DNA from 2 places in the Tatumella sp. UCD-D_suzukii genome. Region 1 is predicted to be linked to the other one. Evidence: predicted binding sites of a transcription regulator. Region 1 holds the regulator's gene; the other holds the start of a gene.
What was found. Region 1 encodes PurR, which represses purine synthesis genes. Its sites were predicted from a motif close to CANGCAAACGTTTGCNTG; they were not measured.

Region 2: gcvT (glycine cleavage system aminomethyltransferase GcvT) is a predicted target of PurR. The motif match lies at 4,998-5,015, and genes of this name have one in related genera.

Annotation. Positions count from the first base shown of each region.
Region 1 is NZ_JFJX01000012.1:250,939-258,954, forward strand. Features, by position in the region: gene cfa (cyclopropane fatty acyl phospholipid synthase) at 1-736, opposite strand, end outside; gene punC (purine nucleoside transporter PunC) at 1,049-2,212, opposite strand; gene punR (DNA-binding transcriptional activator PunR) at 2,318-3,220, shown strand; gene purR (HTH-type transcriptional repressor PurR) at 3,230-4,255, opposite strand; gene CG67_RS18775 (YnhF family membrane protein) at 4,527-4,616, shown strand; gene CG67_RS05265 (C40 family peptidase) at 4,737-5,534, opposite strand; gene CG67_RS05270 (Grx4 family monothiol glutaredoxin) at 5,891-6,226, shown strand; partial or broken gene tnpA (IS200/IS605 family transposase) at 6,419-6,877, shown strand; gene rnt (ribonuclease T) at 7,025-7,696, opposite strand; gene gloA (lactoylglutathione lyase) at 7,811-8,016, opposite strand, start outside.
Region 2 is NZ_JFJX01000049.1:285,935-293,950, reverse strand. Features, by position in the region: gene pepP (Xaa-Pro aminopeptidase) at 1-585, shown strand, start outside; gene ubiH (2-octaprenyl-6-methoxyphenyl hydroxylase) at 604-1,782, shown strand; gene ubiI (FAD-dependent 2-octaprenylphenol hydroxylase) at 1,796-3,004, shown strand; gene pncA (bifunctional nicotinamidase/pyrazinamidase) at 3,249-3,905, shown strand; gene CG67_RS09520 (GNAT family N-acetyltransferase) at 4,034-4,474, shown strand; gene gcvT (glycine cleavage system aminomethyltransferase GcvT) at 5,085-6,179, shown strand; gene gcvH (glycine cleavage system protein GcvH) at 6,204-6,587, shown strand; gene gcvP (aminomethyl-transferring glycine dehydrogenase) at 6,690-8,016, shown strand, end outside.

The DNA of each region.
Region 1 (8,016 bases):
AGTTTTTCGGACCCACGTGCTCAAACATACCGACCGAAACAATACGATCAAAAGAAAGGTTCAGGTCGCGATAATCCTGAAGCAGGATAGTGACATCCAGGTCTTTACAGCGTTCCTGGGCCATTTTCTGCTGTTCTGCTGAAATAGTGACACCGTGGACACTGACGCCGTAATGACGGGCTGCAAACTCAGATAATCCTCCCCAGCCACACCCGATATCCAGCAAGGTCATTCCGGGTTTAAGTTCCAGTTTACGGCAGATCATATCCAGCTTCGCTTCCTGCGCAGCCTCCAGGGTGGTTGCGTCTTTCCAGTAACCACAGGAATATTGCATATACGGGTCGAGCATCAGACTGAATAAATCATTACCCAGATCGTAGTGTTCTTTACCGACGATCCAGGCACGTTTTTTAGACTGAAGGTTTTTAAGACGGGCAGTAGCGATGCGCAGGGTGTCTTTAAAATGATGGGGTAATTGTTTATCGAGTTTGTTTTTTAATACCCGGTAAAAGAACTGGTCCAGTCTTTCACACTCCCACCAGCCATCCATATAGCTTTCGCCTAACCCTAGCGAACCTTCCTGTAAAACCCGCTTAAAAAAGTCAGGGTTTTTTACCCGGATATCCCAGGGCCGGTCACCGTTGATACTGATATCTGCCATCGCCAGCATTTCAGTAGCGATACGATACCAATGACTTTCCTTGAGGCCCACTTCTGCTACACATGATGAACTCATACGCTTATTATCACCTGTTCTGTTTGAACCTGAAGAAAGAATAGACAACTTTCACTGGTCCGTGAGTAAACTCACAAAAACGTGTATTTATAATTAAAGACTAAGCAGAGGATAGTGTAACTATCGAAAAATGCGCATATGCCATTTAAGCACATTAAATTTTATTATAAATATAGTGACTTATTTTTATATTTTGTCACCGGGGTGATTATATGCCTTGCAAGCGCAATGTTCAATGATCGGCAATTAGTCTGCTAAGGATGAAATAAATTTTATCCTTAGCAGCGGGAGAACGGGGTGAAAAGGGCGGAGTCAGGCGTGTTTTTGCTGGCGGTAGCCCGCCAGTGCCAGCAGGACGGTCACTCCCATGGCGGTGACTGTGGTGATCAGCGGTTGCTCAGGATGGCCGGAGACCACCAGACTGAACAAAAAGCAAAGGCCCAGTTGTAAGGTATTCTGCAGCGCCGCGGCCTTACCGCTGGCGGAAGGGAATTGCTGCAGAGCCGCCGAGACCACAACCGGATAAATAGCACCGTTCGCCATTGCCATGCCGCAGAAGGGTAAAAGCAATGAAAGTAACGAAGCCTGGCCGGAGTATGCGGCGAGCATGGTGCCAATAATGCTGACGGTATACAGCGCCAGTAGCCAGGGAAGCAGGCGTGATGCGCTGAAATGGTTCATCAGTAACCGGCAGCCGAACCCGCCAATCAGAAATGTCACAGTCTGCGGAATATAACTCAGCCCGATATCCGCCGGTGTTAAGCCCAGTCCGGACAAAATAAAAGGAGAGCCAGTCAGCCAGGCGAAAAAACTGGCAGAGCAGGCTGAGTAAATCAGCACATTGCCGCGATAGACGCGATCAGCCAGCAGCCCGGTAAACCTGACTTTATCCGTCGTTTTGCCCGGGGGGGTGACGGAGGTGCGTGAGGCTGCCGGCACAAACAGGGTTGAAGCCATTAAAGCGACGGTGATCAACGTTAGCACCAGAAAAACCGAACGCCAGTGATAATGTGCCAGCAGCCAGGAGCCCAGCAACGGGGCCAGTGCCGGTGACAGTGCGACCAGGGGCATGATGGTGGCAAAAATCTTCTGACTACGTGAAGCCGGATAATGGTCCAGCACCAGTGACTGCCAACTGACGGCGGCGGCACAGACACCGATGGCCTGGATAAAACGCAGGGCCAGTAACATCACCGGAGATGTCACCCATAGCATGGCCAGGCAACTGGCCGCGAAAATTCCCAGCCCGCACAGTAATACCGGTTTCCGTCCTGTCACATCAGACAGGGGGCCCCACAGCAACTGACCGCAGGCAAAACCGGCCAGAAACAGGCTCAGGCTGGCGCTGATCACCCCGGCGCTGGTGCCCAGGTCCTGTTTCATTGCACCAAAGGCAGGTAAATACATATCCGTAGCCAGAAAGCCCAGCATACTGAGTAAGGCCAGATAAATTAAAAACAACACCGGATGCCTCATGACATCTCCTCTGATAAAAATTTCGCGCAAAGTGTAAAAGGGTGCATTGCTTGTTGTGAATCGGTAATATTTGAGATTAACGTTTAAAAAATTTGAAAGGTCATTATGTGGTCTGAATATGCACTCGAAGTCGTCGATGCGGTATCAAGGAATGGCAGCTTCAGTGCAGCGGCCAGAGAGCTTCATCGCGTGCCTTCGGCGATCAGTTATACGGTCAGGCAGCTTGAGGAGTGGCTGGCGGTGCCTTTATTTGAGCGTCAGCACCGGGACGTCGTTCTCACTCCGGCAGGTGAACATTTTGTCCGTGAAAGCCGCGGGGTTATCAAAAAAATGCAATCCACCCGTCGGCAATGTCAGCAACTGGCGAATGGCTGGCGGGGGCAGGTAAGCATTGCCGTGGACAGGATTGTTAAACGACAACGTATGCAGCAACTGGTGACCGATTTTTATCGTCATTTCTCTGATATCGAACTGCACATCAGTGAAGAAGTCTTTAACGGGGTATGGGATGCGCTGGCTGATGGCAGGGTGGACATGGCTATCGGTGCAACCCGGGCCGTGCCGGTGACCGGGCGTTTTGATTTCCGTGATATGGGCCACCTGAACTGGCGGTGCATTGTCAGTGCCGACCACCCTCTGGCTAACGGCGGCCCGCCGGGAGAGGAGAGGTTACGTGCCTGGCCCTCACTGATGCTGGAAGATACCTCCCGGGCATTGCCACGACGTATCACCTGGTCGCTGGATAACCAGCGGCGTATGCCGGTGCCGGACTGGCAGACCGGGCTCGACTGCGTGAGGGCCGGGTTATGTGTAGCCATGGTACCTGGCCACCTGGCCAGGCCACTGCTATCCCGGGGGGAAGTCAGGGAATTACAGTTACCTGCACCGTTTCCGGAAAGCCCCTGTTGTGTCAGTTGGGCCGGGGAGCGGAGTTCACCGGCCCTGCGGTGGATTCTGGACTACCTCGGGGATACCGACACACTGAACCAGGAATGGCTGAGGGAATAAAAGGTGTGCTTAACGACGATAATCGACAAAAGGACCATCAATCACCGAGCGACGTTCAATCAGTCGCGGGTTCACCTCAATGGTTTGGGGTTCATCGCGTTTATTGACGATACGATCCAGCAACATTTCCAGGGCTTTTTCACCCAGTTCACGTTTAGGCTGGTGAATAGTGGTCAGCGCCGGGCTGAAGTAACGTGAATTACGTACGTTGTCATAGCCGATCACTGATATATCCTGCGGTACGCGTAATCCCTGTTCGTCAGCCGCACAAATGGCACCCATAGCCATAATATCGCCACCGCAGAACACGGCGGTAGGCAGTTGCGGTTGCGAAAGCAACTGCTGCATCGCCTGATAGCCGGACTCCGGTTCGAAATCACCCTGTACCAGCCATTCATCACGCAGGGTGATACCGGCTTCCTGTAACGCTTTCAAAAAGCCTGACAGGCGTCCGCCGCCGGTGTTGCGTTCCATCTGGCCCGGGATACAGCCGATATCACGATGGCCACGTTCTATCAGGTAGCGTCCGGCCATATATCCGCCCCGGAAGGCATTATCCAGGATGGTGTCGGTAAAGTCCCCACGGGAAACTCCCCAGTCCATAACGACCATCGGAATATTACGGTTCTGTTCCAGCATATCCAGCAGATCCTGTGGGTATTCTGCACACATAACCAGCAGACCATCGACACGCTTTTGTGCCATCATCGACAGATAGGCACGCTGTTTTTTCAGATCATTATCGGCATTGCCGAGGATCAGGGTATAACCGTGCTCAAAGCATTTCTTTTCGATAACTTCGATGATCTCTGCAAAATAAGGAGCTTCCAGAGAGGTCGACAGCAATCCTATGGTCCGGGTGTTATTCACTTTCAGACTTCTGGCGACGGCACTCGGGGAATAATGCAATTCATTAATTGCCTCCCGGACGGCCTTACAGGTGTCTTCCGCAACAAAGCGGGTCTGATTAATGACATGTGAAACAGTGGTGGTGGAAACCCCTGCTCGCTTCGCCACGTCTTTAATAGTTGCCATTCAATTCTTACTCCGGGTTTATCATTATTCTGTGCTGGCTGAGTTAATCGTTTGCGTTTACCCTGACTCCGGCAATCGTTCGTAGTGTAGGGGGGACGATTTACCTGTGACGGGACGATAATAGCGCTTGAAATTTCAGCACGCATCATCGTTGCGCAACGAAGGGCGGCAATTCTAGCAAGGTCAGGACAATAAAACGAGATTTTTGCGCAACAGTGTGGTAATTATAATAATATCCATACAGTTATTGTGCTTATGAGAAGGGGGACGCATTGATACTGATCTTAAACTGGCACTGACCACCACGATTGTTGCTTTATTGATGATTTCTGCATTCAGTTTTACAGCAATTCTGCATTAACCGGGGTCTCCCGGCTTGCGGGAGTGCAGTGCTGTCCCGCAACAGATAATAAAAAAGCCTGAACACTGTTCAGGCTTTTTTATGCTTTCGGCCCGGGAAGGGGCAGTAGCCTGTACTCTCTTAACGAACGGTACTCGGGGTCATTACCCGGCGGGCACCGATGTAGTGGCTCTGCCAGTATTCGTTGCTCAGGGCACTGATTTGAATATCTTTGCCGGTGCGGGGGGACTGAATAAATTTCCCGTCACCCAGGTAGACTCCCACATGGTCAGCTTTTTCACGGCCATGAATATGGAAGAAGACCAGGTCACCTTTTTCCAGCTGATTACGTTTAACCGGTGCGGCATCACGCAGGTGGAACATTTCGTTAGCGGTGCGCGGAATTCTGTAATTCACCAGATCTTTATAGGCGTAGTAGACAAGCCCGCTGCAATCAAAACCGGTGTAGGGCGAAGAACCTCCCCATTGGTACGGTTTCCCTAATTGGTCCATCAGCTTAATCATCGCGATTTTTCGGGCTTTCTGGTAACGCTGACGGTGTGTACTGCTCATACGTATCGCGGTCAGTTTCTCTGACGGGCGAGCGGTCGATTTACGGGCAAGGGGGCGATGATGTCCGTAAATTTTCTTTTCAGTACGATGATGCTCCGGGGTGCGGTGTTTTTCTTCGCGGGAAGGTCGTTCTTTTAACTTACGGTGGCTGGCTAAGGCTTTTACACGGTGGCTTAGGGGCTGACGTGTTTTATGCCGTGAACTGGTGGCTTTCACCGGTCTGCGCTTTCTGCGCATATCTTCGGTGACATTTTTCCTTGTCGCTTTGTGATGAGAGACATTAATAGCAGAACGTGGCGCGGCTTCCGCGACGTTAAAAAACAGCTGTGCAACAGCAAGAATAAAAAGCGTGATAAGTAAACGCATAGTTGTCAGGTTACAGGTTAAATGTTCCGGTAAAAGAGAACATAATTAAAAAATAACATCTGACCTTTCAGCCAGCCCCAAACGCATTCTAATCCAGATATTTATCAAATGTTAAGGTCTTTTTTTCTGAATCTGTTACGAGAAGTTTTTTGACGAAAAATTGAGCGAAAACAGGTAATTAACGCGTCAGTTTTACCGAATCCAGCCTCTTGTGATGTGATTGTTGTCACAAAACGGTCATTTGACGTGTTGTGCTGAGATGACCGTTTAACGGTTGTCATCATGAAATGTCGTTTTTATTAATTCGCCGTTATCGCTTACAATAGGCAGACATGTCGTTTTGTTGCAAAGGAAGTATGATGAGCACGTTAGAAAAAATTCAGACTCAGATTTCAGAAAACCCTATTCTTCTGTATATGAAAGGTTCACCTAAGCTGCCAAGTTGTGGTTTTTCAGCCCAGGCAGTACAGGCACTTTCTGCGTGTGGTCAGCGTTTTGCTTATGTCGATATCCTGCAAAACCCGGATATTCGCGCAGAACTGCCGAAATACGCTAACTGGCCAACTTTTCCGCAATTATGGGTAGACGGTGAACTGGTGGGGGGATGCGATATCATCATTGAAATGTATCAGCGTGGTGAATTACAGCAGCTGATCAAAGAAACGGCAGAAAAATATCCTGCCGCGGAATAATCTGACGTCCCGTCTTTCTGATGCCCGCGATGACTGCGGGCATTTTTTTGTATCCAGAAAACCCCCAGCTAGGCTGGGGGTTCCGTAAAGCTTTCAGCTTTGGGCCGTATATAAAAACCCCTTTTGATTTGTTAAAACACCTTGCGGTCTGGCAACTGCAAAGGTTCAACAGGAAATCAAAAGGGGGTCCCAATGAGGGACGAAAAAAGCTTAGCGCATACCCGATGGAACTGTAAATATCATGTGGTTTTTGCCCCGAAATACCGAAGGCAGGTGTTTTATGGAGAGCGAAAAAGGGCAATAGGGAGCATTTTAAGAAAGCTGTGTAAATGAAAAAATGTGAATATTCTGGAAGCAGAATGTTGTGTAGACCATATCCATATGCTTCTGGAAATCCCGCCAAAGATGAGCGTATCCGGTTTCATGGGTTATCTTAAGGGCAAAAGCAGCCTGATGCTTTATGAGCAGTTCGGGGACTTAAAGTTTAAGTATAGAAACAGAGAGTTCTGGTGCCGGGGATACTACGTAGACACGGTAGGCAAGAACACAGCCAGGATACAGGAATATATCAGGCACCAGCTTGAGGCGGATAAAATGGGTGAGCAGTTGTCGATCCCTTATCCAGGAAGCCCGTTTACGGGTCGTAAGTAATCCAAAATGCAAATGTCAGATTGCGATGCGCCTGTTAGGGCGCTGCTGGTAAGAGAGCCTTACAGGCGCATTTGAAAAACCTCCGGCTATGCCGGAGGATACTTATTTTTGTCAGTGTATTACCGGAATAAGACGTAACGAAAAAGGTTATACCGGTTCAGGTCCGGTGTCATCCTCTCCCGGGGGCACCGGGAGTGGCCAGCCGCCTAAACGCTTCCAGCGGTTAACCAGTTCACAAAACAGGGTAGCCGTTTGCTGTGTATCGTACAGGGCAGAATGGGCCTGATGGCTATCAAATTCCATTCCTGCAGCCTTACAGGCTTTCGCCAGCACTGTCTGGCCAAGGACCAACCCGCTAAGTGCAGCGGTATCAAAGGTCGCAAAAGGGTGGAAAGGATTCCGTTTCAGATGGCTGCGTTGCGCAGCTGCCATCACAAAACTGTGGTCGAAATTAGCATTATGCGCCACGATAACGGCCCGGGCACAGTCGCTGTCTTTCATACCTTTACGAACCATTTTGAAGATAGCGTGTAACGCATCATGTTCGCTGACGGCATTTCTGTCCGGGTCATCCGGATTGATGCCGGTGAAGGCCAGTGCCTCAGGATTCAGGATGGCACCTTCGAACGGCCTGACATTAAAGTGCAGTGTCTGGTCAGGCTGCAGCCAGCCATCCTCATCCATTTTTACGCTGATAGCAGCAATTTCCAGTAACGCGTCAGTATCGGCGTTAAAACCCGCGGTTTCCACATCAATAACAACAGGAAAGAAACCACGAAAACGTTGGTTCAAAGCATTAGGGGAAGAAGTTTCGGACATCAGGATCTCATCGGACGAAAATTGCAGCGGCTAGTATCGCAAAAAAACGCCTGTGATGCAGCTGCGGCATACAGGCTTTGGCAGGAAAGCCTGCCGGAAAAGGCAGGCCGACGATCAGTGACCCAGCCCCTGACCGGCATGTTTATTCTCAATCAGCTCAATTTTGTAGCCATCCGGGTCTTCGACAAAGGCGATCACGGTGGTACCACCTTTAACCGGGCCGGCTTCCCGTGTCACGTTACCGCCACTCTGGCGAATATTTTCACAGGTTGCGGCAACATCATCCACACCCAGAGCTATATGACCGTAGGCATTACCGT
Region 2 (8,016 bases), on a different contig from region 1:
GAATTACGCGACGGTGATCTGGTTCTGATTGATGCCGGTTGTGAGCTTTACGGCTATGCCGGCGACATTACGCGCACTTTTCCTGTGAACGGACGCTTTACTCCGGCTCAGCGTGAAATCTATGACATCGTGCTGGAGTCACTGGAAAAAGCATTATCCCTCTACCGTCCCGGTGTCAGTATCCGTGAGGTGAATGACGAAGTGGTCCGTATTATGGTGACCGGGCTGGTACGGGTTGGGGTAATGAAGGGAGACATCGAGACCCTTATCGCTGAAAATGCTCACCGACAGTTCTATATGCATGGTCTGGGTCACTGGATGGGACTGGATGTGCATGATGTGGGCGATTACGGGTCTCCGGCACGGGAACGTCTGCTGGAGCCGGGCATGGTATTAACCGTGGAGCCGGGGCTGTATATTGCGCCTGATGCGGATGTCCCGCCACAATACCGCGGGATAGGTATCCGTATTGAAGACGATATCCTGATCACTGAGCAAGGTCATGAAAATCTGACCGATACTGTAGTAAAAAATGCAGATGATATTGAAGCACTGATGGCAGAAGCCAGACAGTCACGCCGCTAACAGGTGAAACAGCGCAGCATGAGCATGATTATCGCAGGGGGAGGGATGGCTGGCGCAACGCTTGCGCTGGCGGTCTCGCACCTCACGCAGGGAAAACTCCCTGTGACTCTGATTGAAGCAACCACGCCCGGCGAACGCGGGCATCCCGGTTTTGATGGCAGGGCGATTGCTCTGGCAGCGGGAACCTGCCAGCAACTTGAACAGATTGGGATCTGGTCACATCTTGCCGGCTGTGCAACGCCGATCACCGACATCCATGTCAGTGATCGTGGTTTTCCGGGCCATGTCGGCATCCGTCATGATGAATACGGGCTGCCGGCGCTGGGCAATGTGGTCGAACTGCATGATGCCGGACAGCAGCTGTTTTCACGGCTTAAGCATGCGCCCGGTGTGACCGTAATTTGTCCTGCACGGGCAGAGAGTGTGTCACGGACTGCAGAGCAGGTCACGGTTACGCTGGATAATGGCGAACAACACCAGGCGAAGTTGCTGGTGGTGGCCAATGGCTCCGGGTCTTCACTGGCGGCGGGATGTGGAGTGCGCTGGCAGCAGGAGGATTATCAGCAGATGGCTGTGATAGCCAATGTCAGAACCAGCGAGTTGCCCGCCGGCAGAGCCTATGAGCGGTTTACGCCTCACGGTCCGCTGGCACTGTTACCGATGTCCGGCGATCGCTACTCTCTGGTCTGGTGTCATCCGGCAGAGATGCGCGCACAGGTGGAGGCCTGGAGTGAACAGCAATTCCTGGATGAACTGCAAAAGGCATTTGGCTGGCGGCAGGGGCGTTTTATACGCTGCGGTAAACGTGACTATTATCCGCTGGTATTGCAGCAGGCGCAGGAGGTCACCCGCCATCGTCTGGTCGTTGCCGGAAATGCGGCCCAGACCCTGCATCCTATTGCGGGGCAGGGATTTAATCTCGGCTTGCGGGACGTGATGACACTGGCCGAAACGGTCGCCCGGGCCAGTGCCGCCGGGGAGGATATCGGTGATTATGCGACGCTGCAGCGCTATCGGGAGCGGCGTGAACCCGACCGGCAGAAAACCATCGCTATCACCGATGGTCTGGTACGGCTTTTTTCTAACCGGAATCTGCCATTAGTTGCGGGTCGTAATATTGGCTTAACTGTCATGGATAAAATGCCGTGGCTTAAACATCAGCTGGCCGGGCGTACCCTGGGCTGGGTGAAACGTTAATGAGAGAGTACTGATGCAGAGCTTTGATGTTGTCATCGCCGGTGGCGGAATGGTTGGTCTGGCGGTTGCCTGCGGTTTGGAAGGCAGTGGCCTGAAAGTTGCGGTACTGGAAAAGTCCCCGCATACCCCGCCGGATCTGCAGGCAGCCCCGTCGGTTCGTGTATCGGCGATTAATCGTGCCAGCGAACGTCTGCTCAGCCACCTCGGTGTCTGGCAGGATATTCTGGCGATGCGCGCCAGTGCTTATCACGGTATGGAAGTCTGGGAAAAAGACAGTTTTGGTCATATCCGCTTTGACGATCAGCATCAGGGGATGACCAGTCTGGGCTATATTGTTGAAAATCAGGTACTGCGCGAAGCCTTATGGCAGCGGGCCAGCCGCTGCAGTGATGTGACACTGATTGCTCCGGCACAGCTTCAACAGGTTGCTTTTGGTGATAACGAAGCTTTCGTCACCCTGGAAGACGGCTCTATGCTGACGGCACGGTTGCTGGTCGCGGCGGACGGGGCGGATTCCTGGCTGCGAAAAAAAGCGGATATTCCGCTGATGTTCAGGGATTACCAGCACCACGCTCTGGTGGCCAATATCCGTACGGAGCAGCCTCATGATGCTGTCGCACGACAGATTTTTTATGGTGAAGGCATTCTGGCTTTTCTGCCGCTTTCTGACCCGCATCTGAGTTCCATTGTCTGGTCCTGCGAACCGCAACAGGCTGAGCGACTGAGCGGGATGTCTGAAGACCAGTTTAATCAGCAACTGTCTGTCGCTTTTGATATGAAACTCGGGTTATGCCGTGCTGAAAGTGAACGTAAAACCTTCCCGCTGATGGCCCGTTATGCCCGGCAGTTTGCTGCACACCGGCTGGCGCTGGTCGGCGATGCTGCCCATACTATCCATCCGCTGGCAGGGCAGGGGGTGAACCTCGGCTTTATGGATGCTGCAGAGCTTATCGGTGAAATCTGTCGCCTGCAGCAGCAGGGGAAAGATATTGGTCAGTATCTCTACCTTCGTCGTTATGAGCGCAGTCGCAAGCACAGTGCGGCGATGATGCTGGCTTCGATGCAGGGCTTTCGTGAACTGTTTGCCGGCAGCAACCCCGCGCTCAAATTAATGCGCGATATCGGGCTGAAAATGGCTGATACCTTACCGGGGGTTAAGCCAAAATTGCTGCAGCAGGCAATGGGCCTGCATGACTTACCGGAGTGGTTAAAAAACAGCTAAACAGGCTGTCATGGCCCGCCGCCAGGCGGGCCTGAGCGCAACCCTTCCTTCCGGCCCCCTCTTTAAATGTCTGTCCTGCGCGAAAATCAGCTAAACAGCGGGCTTTCTGCCACAGTGATCGGATGGACGCGTATTACGCCGGTTATGGCTGTCGCGTTCGGGCAAGGACTCTGTTTATACTGGCTTTCTGACACTGGTCCTGACGTGGCCAGCAGCCTTGCAGTGAATTGACGGAGATAACGTTATGCCTTTATCAGAACCCTCAGTGCCTGACCGGCACAGGGCGTTAATTGTCGTAGATGTGCAGAATTGTTTTGTGACCGGCGGGAGTCTGGCGGTTCCCGGCGGCGAAATGATTATTCCGCGGGTCAACCAGCTGGCCCGGTGTTTCAGTAACGTTGTGCTGACCCAGGACTGGCATCCTCATAACCATCTGTCGTTTGCCGAAAATCATCCCGGTAAACAGCCCGGCGATATCATCGAAACCCGTTACGGTCCTCAGCATCTGTGGCCGGTGCATGCGGTATGGGAAAGTGAAGGGGCCATGCTTCACCGCCAGCTGGACATTCCGCACGCACAACTGATTATCCGCAAAGGTTACCATCAGGATATCGACAGTTACTCAGCCTTTACCGAAGCCGACCGGCAGACAACGACCGGACTGGCCGCCTGGCTGCAGGCCCGTGAGATCAGTCACGTTTATATTGTTGGTCTGGCGACCGACTTCTGTGTGGCAATGACCGCCATTGATGCACGGCTGGCAGGGTTCACTACCACGGTTATCGAAGATGCCTGCAAGGGGATTAATTTTCAGGGCTCCCTGGCTGCCGCAAAGGCCGATATGCTGGACCATGGCGTCATACTGACGGATTCGTCTGAACTACTGGCCGCAGCCTTATAAACGGCAGTCTTTATTTACTTGTCCAATGATCTGCATAAAGCGGAAGTATATTTACCGCCCGGAAGCCGATATAAAAGTGGCAGTCCGGTGATTATCCTGACTCATTACAGGAAGAAAGAGGGAGCAGAATGACGGTTCATGTACGCGAGGTTCAGGCTGAGGATCACGAAGCCTGGATGACACTGTGGAAGCAATATCTGGCATTCGCCGGAAGTGACCTTGATATGTCGGTGACGTTATCGACCTGGAAAAGAGCGCTGTCGTCAGACTCGCCCCTGATGTGCAGGGTGGCGGAGACAGATAAAAAGATTATCGGGTTCGCTATCTTTGTTTTGCATGAAGGGGCCTGGTATACGCAGCCCTTGTGTTATCTGGAAGATCTCTTTGTGGACGATACCATGCGGGGGCTGGGTGCGGGTAAAGCGCTGATCGAAGCTATCCGTGACGAAGCGAAAGAGAAATCCTGGGCGAAAGTTTACTGGATAACCCGTGGGTCGAATCCGGCGAGAAAGCTCTACGACAGGCTGGCTAATCTGGAAGATTTTGTTCGTTACAGTATCAGGCCGTGAACTGCACATTGCAAAGCGGCGTGCTGACCAGGGCCGTTTTCTGACAGAAGCACTCCGGACAGTTAACTGTCCGGCCTGTGACGCCCTTGCTCCTCTGGTCAGGCTAAGCCCTTATAAAGGGAAAGTGAGGGCTCATTGATAGCCGAAGTACCGTTTCAAAATATTTTCTGCGCTTCACCGCAGCTTATTCCCTGCGATTAAGCGCCCTGCCGGTCAGGTGCCAGGCCATAGGTCGCGCTGCACCACTTTAGAACGTCATTTGATTTATTCTAATTTGACGACTCTCTTTGCCATACTTTTTCTAATCCGTAAGAGAAATGCAGTCATTAATTTGTCACCCGTATTCGCCGGTAAGTTACCTTTAAATTCTGCCCGAAGGAGCAGTTACCGGTGAAATGTTCATATTTCCGTCTGTTAACTGGTGTTTTTTACTGCAGTCCGCTATGCACTATCAGGGTGCATGGCGGTTTTTTGCCATTATTTTGCTTATGGTGAAGTGCCGCATTCAATGGTAAGTTTTTGGCAGGGTAACGTTTGCGCCCGGGTTTTTAAGCCTTAAAGGCGTAAACCACCACCGGTAAACCTCTCACTTTTCGACAGGACGACGGTTATGACTCAGCACACCCCCTTATATGAACAGCATCAGGCTTGTGGTGCCAGGATGGTTGATTTCCATGGCTGGATGATGCCCCTGCATTATGGCTCGCAGATTGATGAACATCTGGCGGTGCGGAATGATGCCGGAATGTTTGATGTCTCTCATATGACCATTGTGGACCTGCACGGTGCACGTACCCGCGAGTTTCTTCGCTATCTGCTGGCCAATGATGTCGCACGACTGACACAGCCCGGAAAAGCACTCTATACCGCCATGCTGAATGCCTCCGGCGGCGTGATTGATGATTTGATCGTTTACTTTATGACAGAGGATCACTTCCGGCTGGTGGTCAATTCCGCGACCCGCGAAAAAGATCTTGCCTGGATAAGCTCCCATGCCACGCCTTTTGGTGTCACCTTGCAGGAACGCAGTGAACTGGCATTACTTGCCATTCAGGGCCCCCATGCTCAGCAGAAAGTACAAAGCCTGCTGACAGAGCGCCAGCGGCAGGACGCGAGAGGGCTGGCACCGTTCTTCGGTGTGCAGAGCGGAGAGTTATTTATTGCCACCACCGGTTATACCGGTGAGTCAGGTTACGAGATAGCGCTGCCGGCGGAGCAGGCACCTGCCCTGTGGCAGCGTTTACGGGAAGCCGGTGTCAGCCCTGCCGGGCTGGGCGCCCGTGACACGCTGAGGCTGGAAGCCGGGATGAATCTCTACGGACAGGAAATGGATGAGGGCGTGTCGCCGCTGGCTGCCAATATGGGCTGGACCATTGTCTGGCAGCCGGAAGAACGACAGTTTATCGGCCGTGAAGCCCTTGAAGCTCAGCGTCAGCAGGGCACCGAAAAGCTGGTGGGTCTGGTGCTGAAAGAAAAAGGCGTTCTGCGTAATGCACAACCGGTGCTGTTTACGGATACCGAAGGGGTCCGGCAGCAGGGCATTATTACCAGCGGTTCGTTTTCACCAACCCTGGGCGTCAGCATTGCCCTTGCCCGGGTACCGGCTTCCATCGGCGACAGTGCCGTGGTACAGATAAGACAGCGCGAAATGCCGGTCACCGTTTGCAAACCGGTGTTCGTTCGTGCTGGTAAACCTTTGGTATAACAATAATTTCAGGAGATAACCCGAATGAGCAATGTTCCGGCTGAATTAAAATACCGTGAGAGTCATGAATGGGTGCGTCAGGAAGCTGACGGCAGCGTTACTGTCGGGATCACCGAACATGCGCAGGAATTGCTGGGCGATATGGTGTTTGTTGACCTGCCGGATGTCGGCGCTCAGGTCACCCGGGGAGAAGATTGTGCGGTAGCGGAGTCCGTAAAGGCCGCTTCTGATATTTATGCACCGCTCAGCGGTGAAGTGATTGCGGTCAATGATGCGCTGGGTGAGCACCCGGAGCTGGTGAACAGCGCGCCCTATGCGGGTGGCTGGCTGTTTAAACTGAAACCTGCCGGCGACAGCCAGCAGGGACTGCTGGATGCGGATGCCTATCTCGCATCTATCGGCGAATAAACGCCCTCCCGTTACCGGCAGAAGGCTGCCGGTATCCTCTGCCAGAGCAGGAACTCTGTGTCCTGCTGTTTATCTTCAAGCCTGATTCAGGATGCAAAGCGAATGACCCGGACTCTCAGCCAGCTCGAAAATCAGAATGAATTTATTGCCCGCCATATCGGGCCTTCACCACAGCAGCAGGAAAAAATGCTGCAAACTATCGGTGCCGGTTCTCTGCCGTCGCTGATCGACGCGATAGTGCCACAGGATATCCGTCTGCCTGAACTGCCGGCAGTCGGTGAGGCCATTACGGAACAGCAGGCGCTGGCAGAGCTGAAGGCGATAGCCGGGCGTAATAAACGCTTTAAATCCTGGATTGGCATGGGCTATAGCGCGGTGATCACCCCGCCGGTTATTCTGCGTAATCTGCTGGAAAATCCGGGCTGGTATACCGCTTACACCCCTTATCAGCCGGAAGTTTCACAGGGGCGTCTGGAAGCGTTACTTAATTTTCAGCAGGTCACCCTCGATCTGACCGGGATGGATATCGCCTCGGCATCCTTACTGGACGAAGCCACGGCAGCGGCTGAAGCGATGGCGATGGCGAAACGGGTCAGTAAGCTTAAAAATGCCAATAAGTTTTTTGTGGCTGATGATGTGCATCCGCAGACCCTTGACGTAGTGCGCACACGCGCCGAAACCTTCGGGTTTGAACTGATTATCGATGCGGCAGAGAAGGCGGTGGATCATCAGGACCTGTTTGGTGTGCTGCTGCAATATTGCGGCACCCGCGGACATCTGCATGACTACCGGGATCTTATTGCTACGCTCAGGGAGCGTAAAGTCATTGTCAGCATGGCCGCCGATTTTATGGCGCTGGTGCTGCTAGCCTCACCGGGTGAGCAGGGGGCCGACATCGTGTTTGGTTCTTCCCAGCGCTTCGGCGTGCCGATGGGCTACGGCGGGCCGCACGCAGCTTTCTTTGCCAGCCGTGATGAACATAAACGCGCCATGCCTGGCCGTATTATCGGGGTATCCCGGGATGTCAGCGGCAACCAGGCACTGCGTATGGCAATGCAGACACGCGAACAGCATATCCGCCGCGAAAAGGCCAACTCCAATATCTGTACCTCGCAGGTATTACTGGCCAATATTGCCGGTATGTATGCGGTCTATCATGGTCCGCAGGGGCTTAAAAAAATTGCCGAACGTATCCATCGCCTGACCGATATTCTGGCTGCAGCCCTGCAGCAGCAGGGGCTCAGCGTACGTAACCGTCACTGGTTCGATACGCTGATGGTGGAGGTCAAAGATAAAGCCGCAGTCCTGAAGCGGGCAGCCGATCATCAGGTGAATCTGCGGACCGATTTACCGCAAGCCGTCGGTATTACCCTGGATGAAACGACCGGTCGGGAGGATCTGCAGGTATTACTGACGATCCTGACCGGCA